Regions from separate parts of the Streptomyces anthophorae genome, predicted to be linked through region 3. Evidence: riboswitches for the same ligand, from Rfam matches in the RefSeq annotation. Region 3 holds a riboswitch; each other region holds the start of a gene.
What was found. A riboswitch is a leader RNA that binds a small molecule or an ion and turns the genes downstream of it on or off. The one in region 3 is predicted to bind cyclic di-AMP.
Positions count from the first base shown of each region.

Region 1: linked by a shared signal. The riboswitch ahead of ACNYS0_RS11790 (M23 family metallopeptidase) and the one ahead of ACNYS0_RS24415 (transglycosylase family protein) in region 3 are both predicted to bind cyclic di-AMP.
Region 2: linked by a shared signal. The riboswitch ahead of ACNYS0_RS16900 (C40 family peptidase) and the one ahead of ACNYS0_RS24415 (transglycosylase family protein) in region 3 are both predicted to bind cyclic di-AMP.
Region 4: linked by a shared signal. The riboswitch ahead of ACNYS0_RS08040 (M23 family metallopeptidase) and the one ahead of ACNYS0_RS24415 (transglycosylase family protein) in region 3 are both predicted to bind cyclic di-AMP.

Region 1 covers NZ_JBLWQQ010000001.1:2,643,404-2,648,247, reverse strand. Annotated here, with positions in the region: gene ACNYS0_RS11800 (M16 family metallopeptidase) at 1-1,103, shown strand, start outside; gene ACNYS0_RS11795 (M16 family metallopeptidase) at 1,121-2,488, shown strand; cyclic di-AMP (ydaO/yuaA leader) riboswitch at 2,730-2,892, shown strand; gene ACNYS0_RS11790 (M23 family metallopeptidase) at 2,906-3,706, shown strand; gene ACNYS0_RS11785 (GntR family transcriptional regulator) at 3,927-4,613, shown strand; gene ACNYS0_RS11780 (HPr family phosphocarrier protein) at 4,820-4,844, opposite strand, start outside.
Region 2 covers NZ_JBLWQQ010000001.1:3,794,434-3,799,277, forward strand. Annotated here, with positions in the region: gene pcrA (DNA helicase PcrA) at 1-1,944, opposite strand, end outside; cyclic di-AMP (ydaO/yuaA leader) riboswitch at 2,151-2,295, shown strand; gene ACNYS0_RS16900 (C40 family peptidase) at 2,304-3,503, shown strand; gene ACNYS0_RS16905 (hypothetical protein) at 3,577-3,939, opposite strand; gene ACNYS0_RS16910 (C40 family peptidase) at 4,242-4,844, shown strand, end outside.
Region 3 covers NZ_JBLWQQ010000001.1:5,342,187-5,347,030, forward strand. Annotated here, with positions in the region: gene ACNYS0_RS24400 (nucleoside triphosphate pyrophosphohydrolase) at 1-240, shown strand, start outside; gene ACNYS0_RS24405 (cytochrome P450 family protein) at 260-1,543, shown strand; gene ACNYS0_RS24410 (transglycosylase family protein) at 1,687-2,691, shown strand; cyclic di-AMP (ydaO/yuaA leader) riboswitch at 2,872-3,029, shown strand; gene ACNYS0_RS24415 (transglycosylase family protein) at 3,034-3,744, shown strand; gene eno (phosphopyruvate hydratase) at 4,068-4,844, shown strand, end outside.
Region 4 covers NZ_JBLWQQ010000001.1:1,771,260-1,776,103, forward strand. Annotated here, with positions in the region: gene ACNYS0_RS08030 (TetR/AcrR family transcriptional regulator) at 9-638, shown strand; gene ACNYS0_RS08035 (SGNH/GDSL hydrolase family protein) at 680-1,462, opposite strand; gene ACNYS0_RS08040 (M23 family metallopeptidase) at 1,681-2,457, opposite strand; cyclic di-AMP (ydaO/yuaA leader) riboswitch at 2,461-2,648, opposite strand; gene ACNYS0_RS08045 (tyrosine-protein phosphatase) at 3,017-3,814, shown strand; gene ACNYS0_RS08050 (FtsX-like permease family protein) at 3,849-4,844, opposite strand, start outside.

The sequences.
Region 1 (4,844 bases), 2.7 Mb from region 3:
TCGTCCAGGGCGCGGGCGGCTCGCTCAACGGTACGACGAGCTTCGAGCGCACCAACTATTTCGAGACCATGCCCGCCCACCAGCTGGAGCTCGCGCTGTGGCTGGAGGCCGACCGCATGGGCTCGCTCCTGACGGCCCTCGACGACGAGTCGATGGAGAACCAGCGGGACGTCGTGAAGAACGAGCGCCGCCAGCGTTACGACAACGTGCCCTACGGCACGGCGTTCGAGAAGCTGACCGCCCTCATGTACCCCGAGGGGCACCCGTACCACCACACGCCCATCGGCTCCATGGCCGACCTGGACGCGGCCACCCTCGAAGACGCGCGGAACTTCTTCCGCACCTACTACGCGCCCAACAACGCGGTGCTGTCGATCGTCGGCGACATCGACCCCGAGCAGACGCTGGCCTGGGTCGAGAAGTACTTCGGCTCCATCCCCGGCCACGACGGCAAGCCCGCCCCGCGCGACGGCGCGCTCCCGGAGGTCATCGGCGAGCAGCAGCGCGAGGTCGTCGAGGAGGAGGTCCCGGCGCGCGCCCTGATGTCGGCCTACCGGCTGCCGCAGGACGGCACGCGTGCGTGCGACGCCGCCGACCTCGCCCTCACCGTCCTCGGCGGCGGCGAGTCCTCGCGCCTGTACAACCGGCTCGTACGCCGTGACCGCACCGCCGTGGCGGCCGGTTTCGGTCTGCTGCGCCTCGCCGGAGCGCCCTCGCTGGGCTGGCTGGACGTGAAGACCTCCGGAGACGTCGAGGTGCCGGTCATCGAGGCCGCCGTCGACGAGGAACTCGCCCGGTTCGCCGAGGAGGGCCCGAGCCCCGAGGAAATGGAGCGGGCCCAGGCCCAGTTGGAGCGCGAGTGGCTGGACCGCCTGGGCACGGTCTCGGGGCGCGCCGACGAGCTGTGCCGGTACGCCGTCCTGTTCGGCGACCCGCAGCTCGCCCTGACCGCCGTGGGGCGCGTCCTGGACGTGACCGCCGAGGAGGTCCAGGAGATCGCCAAGGCGCGCCTGCGTCCCGACAACCGCGCGTCCCTCGTGTACGAGCCGACCGCGCCCGCCGACACCGAGACCGCCGAGATCACCGAGGAGGCGGGCCAGTGACCGAGCAGCTCGCGAACATGGACTTCCACCCCCGGCCGCAGGCGGGCGAGCCCAAGCCGTGGGCGTTCCCGGCCCCGGAGCGCGGCGCGCTGCCCAACGGCCTGACGGTGCTGCGCTGCCACCGGCCCGGCCAGCAGGTCATCGCCGTCGAGGTGCACCTGGACGCGCCGCTGGACGCCGAACCGAAGGGGCTCGACGGCGTCTCGACCATCATGGCGCGGGCCTTCAACGAGGGCACCGACAAGCACTCCGCCGAGGAGTTCGCCGCCGAGCTGGAGCGCTGCGGCGCCACGATGGACGCGCACGCCGACCACCCCGGTGTCCGTGCCTCCCTCGAAGTGCCGGCCTCGCGCCTCTCCAAGGGCCTCGCCCTCCTGGCCGACGCCCTGCGCGCCCCCGCCTTCGACGACAGCGAGATCGAGCGCCTCGTCCGCAACCGCCTGGACGAGATCCCGCACGAGAGCGCCAACCCGGCCCGGCGCGCCGCCAAGGAGCTCTCCAAGCAGCTCTTCCCGGCCGACGCGCGCGTGTCGCGCCCGCGCCAGGGCACCGAGGAGACCGTCTCGGCCATCGACGCGGCGGCCGTGCGCGCCTTCTACGACCGCCACGTGCGCCCCGCCACCGCCACGGCCGTCGTCGTGGGCGACCTGACGGGCATCGACCTCGACGCGCTCCTCGCCGACACGCTCGGTGCCTGGACGGGCGACACCGCCGAGCCGCGCCCCGTGCCGCCGGTCGTCGCCGACGACACCGGCCGTGTGGTCATCGTGGACCGCCCGGGAGCCGTGCAGACGCAGTTGCTGATCGGCCGGATCGGACCGGACAAGCACGACCGTGTGTGGCCTGCTCAGGTCCTCGGCACGTACTGCCTGGGCGGCACCCTCACCTCGCGCCTGGACCGCGTCCTGCGCGAGGAGAAGGGCTACACCTACGGGGTGCGTTCCTTCGCCCAGGTGCTGCGCTCCGCGCCCGACGGCAGCGGTGCGGCGATGCTCGCCATCAGCGGCTCGGTGGACACGCCGAACACCGGTCCCGCGCTCGACGACCTGTGGAAGGTGCTGCGCACGCTGGCGGCCGGAGGACTGACGGACGCCGAACGGGACACCGCCGTACAGAACTTGGTGGGCGTGGCCCCGCTGAAGTTCGAGACCGCGGCGGCCGTCGCGAGCACCCTCGCCGACCAGGTCGAGCAGCATCTGCCGGACGACTTCCAGGCGCAGGTGTACCGCCAGCTGGCCGCCACGGGCACCGTGGAGGCCACCGCCGCGGTCGTGAGCGCGTTCCCCGCGGACCGTCTGGTGACGATCCTGGTGGGCGACGCCGCGCAGATCGAGGAGCCGGTCAAGGCGCTCGGCATCGGCGAAGTCACGGTGGTCGCGGGCTGAGTCCGCTTCCCGAGGAACACTCACGAAGCCCCGGCGCCGGTATCGGCGGCCGGGGCTTCGTGGCGTCCGTCACGATCATCTTCAATCACTACACGATCACAAATGTCCGAATTGATGTAGAGGTTGCCTCTCTGCCCTGTGGCGTGCACTACAAAAGCGGGGTTCTGTTTGTCGATCCAAAGACGCCCCGCTTAGCGTTCCCTCCGGCTGTCCGCCAGACGTACGTCGCGCCCGCGACACCGGACAGTCATCGCCGAGTCCCCGTGGTGCGAGCCAGGGGAGCCGGGGACCCACCGAAGTCCCTGGGGTGAATCGGGCGCTCTTCCCGCGAGGGGAGGGGGCCTGTAGGAGACCTTCCTGCTCCGAACCCGTCAGCTAACCCGGTAGGCGAGAAGGAAGGAAAGGACCAGCCACTTCATGGGGTTCACCCGTGCCACCGGGAAGCACCGCCGTCCCAGCCGCCTGACGCGTACCACCGCTCAGGTCGCGGGCGTCGCCGCCATCACCACGACGGGCGTGGTGGGCGGTCTCGCCGCCCCCGCCCTCGCCGCCGACACCGCGACAGCCCCGCACGACGGCCTCACGCAGGCCGTCGCCATCGGCGACTCCCTGGCCGAGCAGATCGACGCGCAGGCCACCGCGCAGCAGAAGGCCGCCGCCAAGGCGAAGGCCGAGGCCGAGGCCAAGAAGAAGGCCGAGGAGGCCAAGCGCAAGGCCGAGGCGGAGGCCAAGAAGCGTGCCGCGGAGAAGGCCGAGAAGGAGCGCGAGGCCAAGGAGCGCGCCGCCCGTGAGGCCGAGCGCAAGCGCCTGAACAGCTTCGTGTCGCCGATCGCCGGCTCGTACGTCTCCACCGCCTACCAGGCCGGCAGTGGCCTGTGGTCCTCCGGCAGCCACACCGGCATCGACTTCCACGCCTCCAGCGGCACTTCGGTGCACGCGGTCGGCATGGGAACCGTCGTCGAGGCCGGCTGGGGCGGGGCGTACGGCAACAACGTCGTGATCAAGATGAAGGACGGCACGTACACCCAGTACGGTCACATGTCCTCCATCGGCGTCTCCGTCGGCCAGGACGTCACCCCCGGCCAGCAGATCGGCCTCTCCGGGGCCACCGGCAACACCACGGGCCCGCACCTCCACTTCGAGGCCCGCACCGGCCCCGACTACGGCTCGGACATCGACCCCGTCGCGTACCTGCGCCAGCACGGTGTGAACGTCTGATCCGTCGCCACACTCCACGAAAGCCCCGGCTCGCCGAGCCGGGGCTTTCGCGTGCGCGGGTCCGCACTGTCCAAAAAATATCCCCGGATTCACTTCCCGCGTCGGAAATTCAACTCCGGTGGAATAGAGTCTTCGGGTAAACGTTCCGGCCGCGCGTCATTCGTGCTTGACCGGGCGTCAATCGACCGCGTAACGCGGGCGTTGAGGCGGAGGTCGAGTCATGCGCATTCCCGCGCAGTCGGTATGCACAGCGATCCGCGACGACATCGTCGCCGGCGTCTACGAGCGCGGCGGCAGGCTCACCGAGGAACTGCTCGCGCGTCGCTACGGGGTCTCGCGCGTGCCCGTCAGGGAGGCGCTGCGCACCCTGGAGGCGGAGGGGTTCGTCGTCACGCGCAGGCACGCGGGCGCGTGCGTGGCCGAACCCACCGAGCGGGAGGCGGCCGACCTCCTGGAGATCCGCATGCTGCTCGAACCCATGGGGGCCGCCCGCGCCGCGCAGCGCCGCACCGAGGCCCACCTCAAGGTCCTGCGTGGCCTGGTCAGGCTGGGCCAGGAGCGCTCCAGGCAGGGGCAGAGCGAGGATCTGCGCTCCCTCGGCAACTGGTTCCACGAGACGCTCGTGCAGGCCTCCGGCAGCCCAGGGCTGATCACCCTGCTCACCCAGCTCCGCCACAAGATCGCCTGGATGTACGCCGTGGAGAGCCCCGCCCGGCCGGCCGAGTCCTGGGCCGAGCACGGCGCCATCGTCGATGCCGTGGCGCGCGGCGACGCGGAGCGTGCGCGCGCCCTGGCCGCCCTGCACGCGGAGCGCGCGACGGCGGCCCACAGGCTGCGCGTCCCCCGCGCGGGCGAGCGTGTGAGGACTTCGCAACATGCAGTCAACACGGTGGGGCGTCAGGTTTAACAACACCGCCGTATACAAAGAAGTGCGCTATTCGAAGAATGGGTTGAACGAGGTGCGGCGCAATTTCCGCTGCCTATTTCTGCCCGCTCCAGCCTGTTCTTCGTCGCCCCATTCGCGCCGCGATTCAGCGCCGCAATGGTGAACGAAAAAGCCGCGCGCCCCGAAGAGGGGCACGCGGCTCAGACGTACTGCTTTTCGTCTTTGTCTCAGACGGTCTCGGGAAGCTCCTCG
Region 2 (4,844 bases), 1.5 Mb from region 3:
CAGGCCCTTGGCGGTGTGCAGCGTCATCAGCGTGATGACGCCGTCGCTGTTCTCCTCGTCGTCCGGGATCTGGTCCGAGTCGGCGACGAGGGCGACGCGCTCCAGGAAGTCGGAGAGCCCTCCGCCGCCCGTCTCGGACTCGCCCTCCTCTCCCGCCTCCTGCTCGAATTCCAGGGCCACGGCGGCGAGTTCCTGAAGGTTCTCGATCCGGGTCTCGTCCTGCGGATCGGTGGAGGCCTGGAGCTCGGCGAGGTATCCGGTGCGCTCCAGGATCGCCTCGAGGACCGTGGCCGGGCCCGCGCCCGACTCCACGACCGTGCGGAGGTCCTCCATCAGCGTGTTGAACCGCTTCACGGCGTTCGCCGAGCGGGCCGCCATCCCGTACGCCTCGTCGACGCGGCGCAGCGCCTGCGGGAAGGAGATCTTCTCGCGCTGGGAGAGCGCGTCGATCATCGCTTCGGCGCGGTCGCCGATGCCGCGCTTGGGGACGTTGAGGATGCGGCGCAGCGGCACCGAGTCCTCGGGGTTGGAGAGCACCCGCAGGTAGGCCAGGACGTCCCTGACCTCCTTGCGCTCGTAGAAGCGGACGCCGCCGACGACCTTGTAGGGCAGGCCGGTCCTGATGAAGATCTCTTCGAAGACACGGGACTGCGCGTTCGTCCGGTAGAAGACCGCGACGTCACCCGCGAGCGCGTCGCCCGCGTCCGTGAGCCGGTCGATCTCGTCGGCGATGAACTGCGCCTCGTCGTGCTCGGTGTCCGCGACATAGCCCGTGATCTGGGCGCCGGGGCCCTCGTTCGTCCACAGGTTCTTGGGGCGGCGCGACTCGTTGCGCTCGATCACCGCGTTCGCCGCGCTGAGGATCGTCTGCGTGGAGCGGTAGTTCTGCTCCAGCATGATCGTCGTCGCGTTCGTGTAGTCCTCTTCGAACTGAAGGATGTTGCGGATCGTGGCGCCGCGGAACGCGTAGATCGACTGGTCCGCGTCACCCACGACGCACAGCTCGGCCGGGTCGGCGCCCTCGCCATCGGTGGGGCCGACCAGTTCCCTGACCAGCGCGTACTGCGCGTGGTTCGTGTCCTGGTACTCGTCGACGAGGACATGGCGGAAGCGGCGGCGGTAGTGCTCGGCGACGTCAGGGAACGCGCGCAGCAGGTTCACCGTCGTCATGATCAGGTCGTCGAAGTCCAGCGCGTTCGCCTCGCGGAGGCGGGCCTGGTACATCGCGTAGGCCTGGGCGAGGGTCTTCTCGAAGCCGTCGGCCGCGGTCGCCGCGAAGTCCTCCTCGTCGATCAGCTCGTTCTTGAGGTTGCTGATCTTGGCGCTGAAGGACTTCGGCGGGAACTTCTTCGGGTCGAGGTCCAGGTCGCGGCAGACGAGCGCCATGAGCCGCTTGCTGTCGGCGGCGTCGTAGATCGAGAAGGAGGACGTGAAGCCCAGCTTCTTGCTCTCCCGGCGCAGGATGCGGACGCAGGCGCTGTGGAACGTGGAGACCCACATCGCGTTGGCGCGCGGGCCCACCAGATCCTCGACGCGCTCCTTCATCTCGCCCGCGGCCTTGTTCGTGAACGTGATCGCGAGGATCTGGCCGGGGTGCACGCCGCGCTGGGCGAGCAGGTAGGCGATGCGGTGCGTGAGGACGCGGGTCTTGCCGGATCCGGCGCCGGCGACGATGAGCAGGGGGGAGCCGCCGTGCACCACGGCCGCGCGCTGGTTCTCGTTCAACCCCTCCAGGAGGGAGGCCGGGTCGAGGACCGGGCGCGGGGCGCCGTCCCGGTAGTGCGTGTCCCTGTCCACGGGCATGCCGGGGTTCCCGCCGAACAGGTCGTCCGGCATCGGCTCCGGGGCCCCGTCGTCGTACTCGGGGTCCGGGGGCGGCGGCGGGGGTTCCTCCGCACCCTTCTGGAGGCCGGTCAGGAAGCTGTCGTCAAAGAGGCTGCTCATCGCTCTACGAGTCTAGGCCGCCCCACTGACAACCCGTGGCTGCCTTCGGAACTCCAAGGCCCCGCCCGGAACCCCGAGGCCCCGCCAGAGGGCAGATCACGAAAATGTATCGGGCATATCGAACATCAACCTTCACAGCAGCCACACGAGTTGGCTACGGTGCAGCCGGGCAGTCCGTCCCCCCGTCCGCGAATGTCGCGGCGAGCGGGCAGCCCCCGCCGAGTCCCGTACGCCGTAAGGCAGGGAACCGGGGACCCAACCGACCTTGGGGTGAATCGGTCAGCCGACCGTAGGGCAGCCTTCCACGCCCGAACCCGACAGCTAACCCGGTAGGCGGACGACGGAAGGAGTCGCCTGCCTTGGCGTCGCACCGCAAGCCCCGCAGCCGTTCCCGGATGACCGGCGGCCTTCGCACGACCCCCGCGATCGGTATCACCACCGCCGCCCTCACCTCCGTGGCACTGCTCTCCCAGACGGCGCAGGCCGCGCCGACGCAGCCGTCGTCCAAGCCGCGCCTCGAAGAGGTGCAGAAGAAGGTCGACACCCTCTACCGGCAGGCCGAGGTCGCCACCCAGAAGTACAACGGGGCGAAGGAACGGACCGACGCCAAGAAGCAGCAGGTGGACAAGCTCCTCGACGATGTCGCGCAGCGCACCGAGGAGATGAACACGGCCCGCCAGAAGCTCGGCAGATACGCCGCCGAGCAGTACCGCTCGGGCAGCGTGAGCGACACCGCGACCATGTTCCTCGCGGACGACCCGGAGGACTACTTCTCGCAGCGCCAGCTGATGAGCCGGCTGACCGACGAGCAGAAGAAGTCGATCGACGACTATCAGAAGCAGACGCGCGAGACCGCGAAGAAGCGCACCGAGGCGCAGTCGAGCCTCCAGGACCTCACCGAGTCGCAGACCGAGCTGAGGTCGACGAAGGAGACCGTGCAGACGAAGCTCTCCGACGCGCGGGAGCTGCTGTCCAAGCTGACCGCCGAGGAGAAGGCGCGGCTCGCGGCGATCGAGAAGGCCAAGGAGGAGGCCGCCCGCAAGAAGGCGGCGGAGCTGGCCGAGAAGCAGAGGGCCGCGGAGGCGGCGAAGCGGAAGGCGGCCGAGGCGGCGAAGGAGCGGGAGCAGTCGTCCGGCTCGTCCTCCGGTTCCTCTTCCGGCTCCTCGGGGTCCTCCTCCGGCTCGTCGGACGCCTCGTACGCCACGAAGGCCGCGCAGGCGCTCGCGTTCGCCAAGGCGCAGGAGGGCAAGCCGTACGTGTGGGGCGCCACGGGGCCGGACTCGTACGACTGCTCGGGCCTGACGCAGGCGGCGTGGAAGTCCGCCGGGATCTCGCTGCCGCGGACGACCTGGGACCAGGTCGAGATCGGCAAGACGGTGCCGCTCTCCGACATCCAACCCGGTGACCTGGTGTTCTTCTATGACGACATCAGCCACGTGGGCATGTACATGGGCGGCGGCATGATGGTGCACGCGCCGAAGCCGGGCGCGGTCGTGCGCGAGGAGTCGATCTACTACGACGGCACGTCCTCGATCCACAGCGTGGTGCGGCCGGCCTGACGTACGTACGCGGAAGGGCCCGGCAGGTACGTCCCCTGCCGGGCCCTTCCACGTGTGCGGCCTGCGCGGTCGCTCAGGTCCAGAGCACCGCGATGAAGATGTTGGCGACGGTGAGCGCGCCGACGGCGATGAACAGGCCCTTCTCCGCCTTCGCCCCCTCCTCGTCGTCCCGCTTCACGTAGACGATGCCGAGGATCACGATCAGGAGCGCGAGCTTCACACCGATCTTGATGTTGTTCACGGCGCTGCCGTCGGCCTGGTTGAGGCCGACCAGGGCGACGCCGGTCACCAGCATGGTCAGGGCGCCGTGCAGCATCGCCTTGTTGAAGCGGGCCGCGCCCTCCTTCATCGCCGACATCTGCGTGAGGAAGCCGCCGAGCAGCGAGGCGATGCCGATGATGTGCAGGCCGACGAAGAGGTGGATGAGTACGTCCATGGTTCGGAGCCTAACCGGACGCCCATGGGCCACTACGGGCGCCCCTTTGCCACTCCGTTATCACTCTCCGACACCATCCGTAACAAACAGACCAGTTGCGAACAATCCGGCACCAACCCGTTACGCAGAGGTTTAGCGTCCTTCCTCAGGTGACCGGCTCCCCACCGCCGCCCGGGCCAGGGGCGGCAGTCGGACACCACCGCCGAGAAAGGTCCGGCGGCGGCCCGCTCCCCCTGTGCGGGCCGCCGCCGGACGCGCGACCGGGGTCCGTGCGTTTCGGAAGGACCCCAGAGGAGGACCTTGTGCCGGCAGCCCACCGCAAGCCCCGACCGCGTCCGCTCAGCGGCGGCAGGGCCCGCACCGCGGCCACCCTCGCCCTCGCCTCCGCGGCCGGCATCACCGCCCTCGACGGCGGGGCGGCGCACGCGGAGCCCGAGCTCAGCCCCGCCCAGGTGAAGGCCAAGGTGGACAGGCTGTACCAGGAGGCGGAGGTCGCCACCCAGAAGTACAACGGCGCGAAGGAGGAGGCGGACGGCGCGCGGAAGAAGGTGGACGCCCTCCAGGACGAGGCGTCCCGGCGCACCGAGTCCCTCAACTCCGAGCGCGAGAAGCTGGGTTCGGTCGCGGCCTCCCAGTACCGCACGGGCGGCGTGGACCCCTCGGTCCAGCTGCTCCTCTCCTCCTCCCCCGACGCCTACCTCGACAAGGCCTCCCTCACGGAGCGCGTCGGCGCGCGGCAGGCCGCCGCCGTCACCCGGGTACGGGGCGAACTCCGCGAGATCGACCAGCTGCGCGGCGACGCGGACGGCACGCTCTCCGAACTGCGCGCCAAGAAGGCCGAGCTGGCGGACAACAAGAAGAAGGTGAAGCGAAAACTCTCGGAGGCCCGCCGCCTCCTCGACCGC
Region 3 (4,844 bases):
GTCACGGACGGCGTCCCCCTCGGCCAGCCGGGCCTCGCCCTCGCCGCCAAGCTCGGCTCGCGGGTGCGCACGGCGGGCCTGGACGTCCCGGTCCCCACGGGCGAGGGCGTCGGCTACGAACTCCTGGCCCTCGCCCTGCGTGCCGAGGCGGAGGGCGCCGACCCGGAGGCGGCCCTGAGAGCCGCGGCCCGCGCCTACCGGGACGCGGTGCGGACCACCGAGGGGCTCACCGCCCCATAGAGGCGGTTACGGTCAGGTGGTGACCGAGAGCCCCACCCCCTCCAGCGCCCCCGAACTCTTCAGCTGGGAGTTCGCCAGCAACCCCTACCCCGCCTATGCCTGGCTGCGCGAGCACGCGCCCGTGCACCGCACCACGCTGCCGAGCGGCATCGAGGCCTGGCTGGTCACCCGGTACGCGGACGCCCGCCAGGCGCTCGCCGACCAGCGGCTCAGCAAGAACGCGGACCACCACGACGAGCCGAGCCACGCCAAGGGCAAGACGGGCATCCCGGGCGAGCGCAAGGCCGAGCTGACGACCCACCTCCTCAACATCGACCCGCCGGACCACACCCGTCTGCGCCGCCTCGTCTCGAAGGCGTTCACCCCGCGCCGGGTCGCCGAATTCGCTCCGCGCGTCCAGCAGTTGACGGACGACCTCATCGCCGCCTTCGAGGGCAAGGGCGAGGCCGACCTCATCCACGACTTCGCCTTCCCCCTCCCCATCTACGCCATCTGCGACCTCCTCGGCGTCCCCCGCGAGGACCAGGAGGACTTCCGCGAGTGGGCGGGCATGATGATCCGCCACGGCGGCGGCCCGCGCGGCGGGGTGGGGCGGGCGGTGAAGCGGATCCGCGCGTACCTGGTGGAGCTGATCCACCGCAAGCGCGGCGACCTCACCGACGACCTGATCTCCGAACTGATCCGCGCCTCCGACCACGGCGAACACCTCACGGAGAACGAGGTGGCGGCCATGTGCTTCGTGCTGCTCTTCGCCGGCTTCGAGACGACCGTGAACCTGATCGGCAACGGCACGTACGCCCTGCTCACCCACCCCGACCAGAGGGAGCGGCTTCAGGAGTCGATCGCGGCGGGGGAGACGGGCCTGCTGGAGACCGGGATCGAGGAACTGCTGCGCTTCGACGGGCCGGTGGAGATGGCCACCTGGCGGTTCGCCCGGGAGCCGCTCACCATCGGCGGCCAGGAGATCGGCGCCGGAGACCCGGTCCTCGTCGTGCTCGCCGCCGCCGACCGCGACCCGGCGCGCTTCAGCGAGCCCGACACCCTCGACCTCTCCCGCCGCGACAACCAGCACCTCGGCTACGGGCACGGCATCCACTACTGCCTCGGCGCTCCGCTCGCCCGCCTGGAGGGACAGGCCGCCCTCGGCACGCTCCTGACCCGCCTTCCGGACCTGCGACTTGCGGTGGAACCGACCGATTTGCGGTGGCGCGGCGGGCTCATCATGCGCGGACTGCGCACGCTCCCGGTGGAGTTCACCCCGCGTCAGAATCCGGTCGGAACTGACGGCCCGTCAACAATGTGACTTTCACGTGATCTACGCTGCATCGACTTGTGACAGGCGTTCGAGTGCCGCTACGTTCACGGATCATCGCGACACATGCACAACTCGCACCACTTGCACCACCCGTCGCGCGTAGCAGCATCAGTCTCGCGAAAGGCAAACGCATGCTCTCCGGGAACGGTCGTCACCGTCGCCCCCGTCAGGCACCTGCTCTCGTCGTCGCCGCCGGAGTCACCGGCAGCGCCATCGCGATCCCGCTGTTCGCCGCGAGCGGCGCGAGTGCCGCGACCACGCAGGCGTGGGACAAGCTCGCCGAGTGCGAGAGCGGCGGCCAGTGGAGCCTGGACGCCGGTAACGGCTACTACGGCGGCCTCCAGTTCACGCAGGAGAGATGGGAGGAGTTCGGGGGGCTCGACTACGCCCCGCGCGCCGACCAGGCCAGCCGCTCGCAGCAGATAGCCGTCGCCGAGAAGGTTCTCGACGACAAGGGGCCGAGTGCCTGGCCGATGTGCTCGCTCACCTCGGACCTCACCAAGGAGGACGGATCGGCGGACGTCGACCCGGGCGTGTCCGCGTCGCCGTCGGCGCAGCCCTCCGGGTCGTCCGACACCGACGCCGACAGCGCGTCGGACGAGGACGCGGGCAAGGCGGGCTCCACGGATTCGACCGATCCGACCGCATCGGCCGATGCGGCCGATGGGGCTGATGCGGCCGATTCGGGAGACAAGGGTCACGACGAGGCCGACGACTCCCACGTGTCGGGGGATACCTCCGGTAGCAAGGCCGAGGACTCCCCGACCCCCTCAAGTGACAAGTCCCACGCGCCTTCTGACGACGCCCCCGCCGAGACGGCCTCGCCGTCCGCCCCGCCCTCCGGTGAGGCCTCGGGCGACGCCACGTCCGGCCGCCACCGCGGCGACCGCGCCGACGACGACGGTTCCGGCTCCCGTGGGGGAGAGGGACGGCACGCCTCGCGCGACGACAAGCGCGACGGAGGCACGTACGAGGTGCACGCCGGCGACAACCTCTGGGACATCGCGAAGGCCCAGGACGTGCACGGCGGCTGGGACGCGCTCTACGAGCGGAACAAGGAGACGGTCGGTACCGACCCAGACCTCATCCTTCCTGGTCAGAGCCTGGATCTTGGGGACGGATCGGACAAAAGGTAGCTGGGGTTCCGGCCGGTTGAGGGGGCTTTGTCCGGTGTCGATCGAGTGAGACATGGGTCTCAAAGCCCCTGATCGACTTTGAAATCGGGCGGATCGACCGCTTACGTTCGTGACCGCTCGCTTCAGCGGGCCCCGACGGATGTCACGCCGAATCCTGCCAACGTCCGTACGGGAACAGTCGTCGCGTAAGCGCCGTAGGCAGGAGCGGGGGACCCAGGTAAGCGCCCTTCCGGGAGACCGGACGGGCTTGGGGTTAAGCAGCGCACAAGGATGCGTCTGCCGGGCACTCACTGGCCCGAACCCGACAGCTCACCTCGCAGGCGTCGGTGAGGAGAGATCTCCATGCTGTTTTCCGGCAAGAACAAGCACCGCCGCCCGTCCAAGGCCGTCCGCGTCGCCACGCTCGGCGGCGTCGCCGCTGCCGCCGTCGCCGTGCCGCTGATGGGTGCGACCTCCGCCTCCGCCGCCACCACCTCCGAGTGGGACCAGGTCGCGCAGTGCGAGTCCGGTGGCAACTGGTCCACCAACACCGGCAACGGTTTCTACGGCGGTCTCCAGTTCTCGTCCTCCACCTGGTCCGCCTACGGCGGCGACCAGTACGCCTCCACCGCCGACCAGGCGTCCAAGGCGCAGCAGATAGCCGTCGGCGAGAAGGTTCTCGCCTCCCAGGGCAGCGGTGCCTGGCCGAACTGCGGCTCGGGCCTGTCCTCCACCCCGAACGAGGGTGGCGGCGACGACTCGTCCGCGCAGCAGGCTCCGAAGCAGGAGACCCAGCAGCGCGCCGACCGTTCCGAGCAGCGTCAGCAGCCGCAGCAGGAGGCCCCGAAGCAGGAGGCTCCCAAGCAGGCCGCCCCGAAGCAGGACACCGTCACCACCCCGACCGGCAAGAAGGTCGAGAAGGGCGACGGCGAGTACAAGGTCGAGTCCGGCGACACCCTCAGCAAGATCGCCGAGGCGCACGGCACGTCCTGGCAGCAGCTGTTCGAGAAGAACAAGGACATCGTCAAGGACGCCGACCTGATCTACCCGGGTCAGCAGCTGCACCTCAGCTAAGACGTCCGGTCCGCACAGGACCACCGGTCCGCACAGGGCCCCAGGCCCTCCCAGGCCATCAGGCACGGGCTCGGCATCGGCGGACGCCGAGCCCCGCCGCACCCCGTCCCCACGGGCCGCTCACTTCGGCGACCTCCGTCCCGCTCAGCCGGGCCGGGGGTCGCTGTTTTTGTTCCGTTAAGGAACATTTCGCTGTGGGCGTTGTCCACGAGACGGGCGTTCGGATGGCCGATGCCCGCGAGCCGGTTACGCTCAGGGGTGCGGGACCACGTATCCATGCAGCCGCCCGCATAGCCTGCGTCACATCCCAGAAGGAGATGCTCGTGCCGTCCATCGACGTCGTCGTAGCCCGGGAAATCCTGGACTCCCGAGGCAACCCCACGGTCGAGGTCGAGGTCGGCCTCGACGACGGGAGCACCGGCCGCGCGGCCGTCCCGTCGGGTGCCTCCACCGGTGCCTTCGAGGCCATCGAACTCCGCGACGGTGACCCGAACCGTTACCAGGGCAAGGGCGTCGAGAAGGCCGTCCTCGCCGTCATCGAGCAGATCGGCCCGGAGCTCGTCGGGTACGACGCCACCGAGCAGCGCCTGATCGACCAGGCGATGTTCGACCTGGACGCCACCGACAACAAGGGCTCGCTCGGCGCCAACGCCATCCTCGGCGTCTCGCTCGCCGTCGCGCACGCCGCTTCCGAGGCGTCCGACCTGCCGCTCTTCCGCTACCTCGGCGGTCCGAACGCGCACCTTCTCCCGGTGCCGATGATGAACATCCTGAACGGTGGGTCGCACGCCGACTCCAACGTCGACATCCAGGAGTTCATGATCGCCCCGATCGGCGCGGAGTCCTTCTCCGAGGCCCTGCGCTGGGGCGCCGAGGTCTACCACACGCTGAAGAAGGTCCTGAAGAGCAAGGGCCTGGCCACCGGCCTGGGCGACGAGGGCGGCTTCGCCCCGAACCTGGGCTCGAACCGTGAGGCCCTCGACCTGATCCTCGAGGCCATCAAGGAAGCCGGTTACGTCCCCGGCCAGCAGATCGCCCTCGCCCTCGACGTCGCCGCCTCCGAGTTCTACAAGGACGGCAAGTACCAGTTCGAGGGCAAG
Region 4 (4,844 bases), 3.6 Mb from region 3:
CTTGCCACGTGACCAGAGTCCGGTTGAGCGTGGCCGAGCGGCGTGAAGAGCTGCTGACGGCCGCCATCGAGCAGATCGAGGCGCGCGGGGTCGCCGCCGTGCGCATCGCCGACGTGGCATCGGCGCTCGGCGTGAGCAACGCGCTGGTGCTGTACCACTTCTCGACGAAGGAGAAGCTCGTCGCGGCCGCGTTCGCGCACGCCTCCGAGAGCGACCTGGCCCATCTGCGCAAGCTGCTCGGCCGCCGCACGACCGCCCTGAAGCGGCTGCGCGCCGCGGTGCGCTGGTACGCGCCGACGGGGCAGGCCAAGGGGTGGCGGCTGTGGATCGAGGGCTGGGCGGCGGCGCTGCGCGAGCCCGCACTGCGGGAGGTCACGCGGGACCTCGACCGGCAGTGGAAGGCGGCGCTCGCGGAGGTGGTGGCCGAGGGCGTGGCGGCGGGCGAGTTCGCCTGCGCGGACCCGATGGGGGCGGCGCTGCGGATCACGGCCCTGCTCGACGGGCTCGCCGTGCAGGTGACCGCGTACGAGGGCAGGTCGGCCGCGGTGTCGCGGGCCCGCATGCAGGAGTGGGTGGACGAGGCGCTCGCCCGCGAACTGGGGCTCGAGCGCGCGGAGTTGACGGGGGCGGGGCGCTGACGGAAACCCGTCAGCGCCGCCGTACCGCCGAGGTCAGTGCGTCAGGACGCCGCCTCCAGGTGCGCCTTCACCGCGTGCGGGTCCACGAAGCCCTTGGCCTGCACCCGGTCGCCGGAGGACTCGCCGCGCAGCCGGCGCCCGATCCACGGCACCAGGAACTCCCGCGCCCAGTGGATGTCGTCGCGCCGCACCTCGAACGTGCCGCGCGGCGGCAGCAGCGGCCACGCCTGCTCGGGGTCGGCCGGCACCTCGACGCCGAGCGCCTGGGCGGCGCGCAGCGCCACCCGGGTGTGCCCCTCGGGCGACAGGTGGAGGCGGTCGTCGTCCCAGGCCCTGCGGTCCTGGACGGACTTCAGCGACCACAGGTCGAGCACCGGGCAGCCGTACCGGTCGGCGATGGCCCGCACATGCATGTTGTACGTGGCGATCTTGCCGCGCAGGTGCTTGAGCACGGCCACGTCACGGGTGTCGAACCCGGTGGCCACCATGACGGTGCCCGCCGCGTCGGCGAGCCTGGCGACGGCCTTCTCGAAGCGTTCGGCCACGTCGTCCGGGTCGGTGCCGGGGCGGATGATGTCGTTGCCACCGGCGACCAGGGTCACCAGGTCGGGGGCGAGCTCGATCGCCTTGGGGACCTGGTCCGCGACGATCTGGTCGATGAGCTTGCCGCGCACCGCCAGGTTCGCGTACTTGAAGGTGTCCTCGGGGACACGGTCGTCCAGGAGGACGGCGAGCCGGTCGGCCCAGCCGGCGAACTTTCCGTCGGGGCCGGGGTCGCCGACCCCTTCGGTGAAACTGTCGCCCACGGCCGCGTAGGACCGGATCGTGCCGTTGAGTGAGTCCGTGAGTGCTCTCGATTCGTTTGCCACGACCACACATCTTTCACCCTCGGATGTGACCTACGCGACCGTAGCCAGGGGTTGACGCGTGGTGAGATAGCCCACTCGCCACCTGGGGAATAAGTGCGCGAACGCACTTCGGCGCCCGGGGAAGATCCCCGGGCGCCGAAGAGAGCGGGTCGTCGCGTCCGCTACGAACGGTCTCAGGCGTCCACGCCGTGCTCGCTCAGGTAGGCGATCGGGTCGATGTCCGAGCCGTAGTCCGCGGTGGTGCGGATCTCGAAGTGCAGGTGCGGTCCGGTGACGTTGCCCGTCGCGCCGGACTTGGCGATCTCCTGGCCGGCCGTCACGGTGTCGCCCTGGGCGACACCGATCGAGGACAGGTGGCCGTACTGGGAGAAGTGGCCGTCGGCGTGCTCGATGACGACCTCGTTGCCGTAGGCGCCGCCCGAGCCGGTCGACACGACGGTGCCGTCGGCGATCGACTTCACGGAGGTGCCGGTCGGGATCGAGTAGTCGGCGCCGGTGTGGCTGCCGCTGGACCACATGGAGCCGGAGTTGCCGTAGCCGTGCCCCTTGGCGCCGTCGACCGGCGCCACGTAGTCGCCGGAGGCGGTGGTCTTGGCGCTCGTCTGCGTGGCGGTGGCCTCGCCCGCGGAGCCGCCCTGGGCCGCGCCGCCGAGGTTCAGCTCGACGCCGATCTTGAGGTGGTCGGCGTTGGGGCCGACGGCGTCCTTGTTGTCCTCGTACAGCTTCTTCCAGCCGCCGTCGACGTCCTGCGCCTTGGCGATCTTCGAGAGCGTGTCACCGGCCTTGACGGTGTACGTCGTGGCGTCGGCGGCAGGGCCGGACGTCGCGGCCTGCGCGCCGGTGGCGCCCATCAGCGGCAGCGCCACGGCGACTCCACCGGCGGAGGCGACGGCGGCGACACGGGCGATGCGGCGGGAGGTCGAAAGGCGGTGCTTTCCCTTTGCGGGCATGCTGAATTTCCTCTCCGTCGCCTACGAGGTGAGCTGTCGGGTTCGGGCTGGAGATGCCCGGCCGCACCCGGAGTACGGGCACGGCTTCACCCCAAGCCGCTTCGGGAAATCCCCCTACGCGGCGTCTTGCGTGTGGGTCCCCCGCTCCTGCCGTGACGGGTAGTCGAAAGGAATCCGGGCGGCGGCAGGACTAGGCGTTCCGACCGGATTGATTGGTGACCGTAGGCGAACCGCAATGGTGGCGACAACTGCCGAATTCTCCTGCGGCGGCAATTCCTTGGGTTTCACAGGCCGCCCTGCGTAACCCTGCGTCGACATTCCCCGCTTTACCAACGCCATACCTTCGGGGATTACTGGGGAGGCAATCGGGGCCGCCCGCCACACAGCGTCACGAACATGAGGCCGGTCACGCACACGCCTACAAGCCCCTTCGATTCATGCACAGTTGGCACAGAACGGAGTGAATCGGACAGATGGTTGCCTGTGGAACCGATGTCGTATCGTCAGGAGCGCGCCCGCCGGCGACCCAACGCCGGTGCACCGATTGGGAGGAGCCCCTGTGACGCAGCACGCACCGTCCACCGAGCCCGAGCTGACCGGAGTGCGCAACTTCCGAGACGTGGGCGGCCTGCCCACCGTGGACGGCCGGCGCGTGCGCCAGGGCGTGCTGTTCCGCAGCGGTCACCTGGCCCACGCCACGGCCGAGGACTCGGCCTTCCTCTCCTCCCTCGGCCTGCACACGGTCTTCGACTTCCGCAACGCCGCGGACCAGCGGCTGGAGGGCGCGGACGTCGAGCTGCCCGGCGTGCGCAATCTGAACCTGCCGCTCAACGACCCGGCCGACGGCGCCGAATTCTGGGCCATGGTCCGCGACGGCGACATCGAGCAGCTGCGCCAGATCCTCTCCGAGGGCCGCGCGGCGAACCGCCTCGTCGAGTCCTACCGGACCATGATCAAGGAGCGCACCGCCGAGCACAGCCGCGTGCTGCACTCCCTCGCCGAGGACAGCCTCCCCGCGCTGATGCACTGCGCGGCCGGCAAGGACCGCGCGGGCCTGTCGATCGCGGTGACGCTGCTCGCGGTGGGCGTGGAGCGCGAGGCCATCGAGGCGGACTACCTCAAGTCGAACGAGAAGCACCGCCGCTACAACGTGCGCCGCACCGCCACCGCGAAGGACGCCTACTCCCCCGAGGTCATGGAGCTGCTCAGCCCGCTCTTCGACGCCCGCATCGAGTACCTGAACGCCGGCCTCGAGACCATCGACGAGGAGTGGGGCAGCACGGACCGCTACCTCGAAGAGGGCCTGAAGGTCTCCGCCGCCACGCGCGAGCGGCTGCGCGAGCGCCTGCTCGACTGACCGGCGGGCAGGGCAGCGGACCGACGGCCGACGCTCACCCCCGCCCGTCGCGCAGTGCCGCGCGGGCGGGGAGGGTCACGGCGAGCAGGCCGAGGCACACCGCGCCCCCGGCGAACGTGCCGTACAGCAGCGGCGGTATGTACGGGGACTCCCCCGTCATGCCGCGCATCATCGGGGTCAGCGTGATCATCGCGATGGTCGTGCCCAGCGCCACCCCCGCCGCCGACACCAGCAGGCTCTCCCAGCGCAGCATCCGCAGCACCTGGCGGCGCGTGGAGCCGACGAGGCGGAGCACGGTCAGTTCGCGACGGCGGTCCAGGACCGTCATCACCAGGGTGTTGACCGCCGCGACGGCCGCGAAGCCGCCCAGGACCGCGGCCATCATGTAGTTGGACCAGGCGCCCAGTTCGTCGTCCACGCTCTGCGCGACGGCGTACCCCGAGGCGTCGGTGACCTGGCCGAGCGCCGACAGCGGTCCGGCGTCCCCGCCGCGCACCAGCAGCGTGCCGTCGAAGCCCGAGGTGACATGTCCTGCCAGGGAAGCGCGGTCCATGGTCACCGCCGGCAGGCCCAGGCCCCGGCCGTAGACCGCGGCGACCTCCGGACGGGCCTTCGTGCCGTCCGGGAGGTAGAGCTTCAGCCTGTCCCCGACCTCCACCTTCGCCGCCGTGGCGAGGGTCCGGTCGATGGCGACGCGGTCCGCGCCCACCCGGTCCAGGCTGCCGCCGCGCACATCCAGGTCCTGCACCTTGGCGAGCTCGGCGCCGGAGCCCGAGATGCCCTGCGCCGCGGTCGCCTGCAACGATGTCTCGCCGCCCGAATCGACCGGGACGAGGACCTGCGTGTCGAGCAGGCTCACCGCCGCGTCGACGCCGGGAGCGCGGGCGGCCCGGTCCGCGGCACCCGCGGGCAGGCCCGCCGCGTTGGTGACCACGTGGTCCGCCGTGAGGCCCGCGCGCAACTGGTCCGCGGAGACCTTGATCTCGCTCGTGTGCATGAACACCAGCGTCGAGGCGAAGGCCATCGCCAG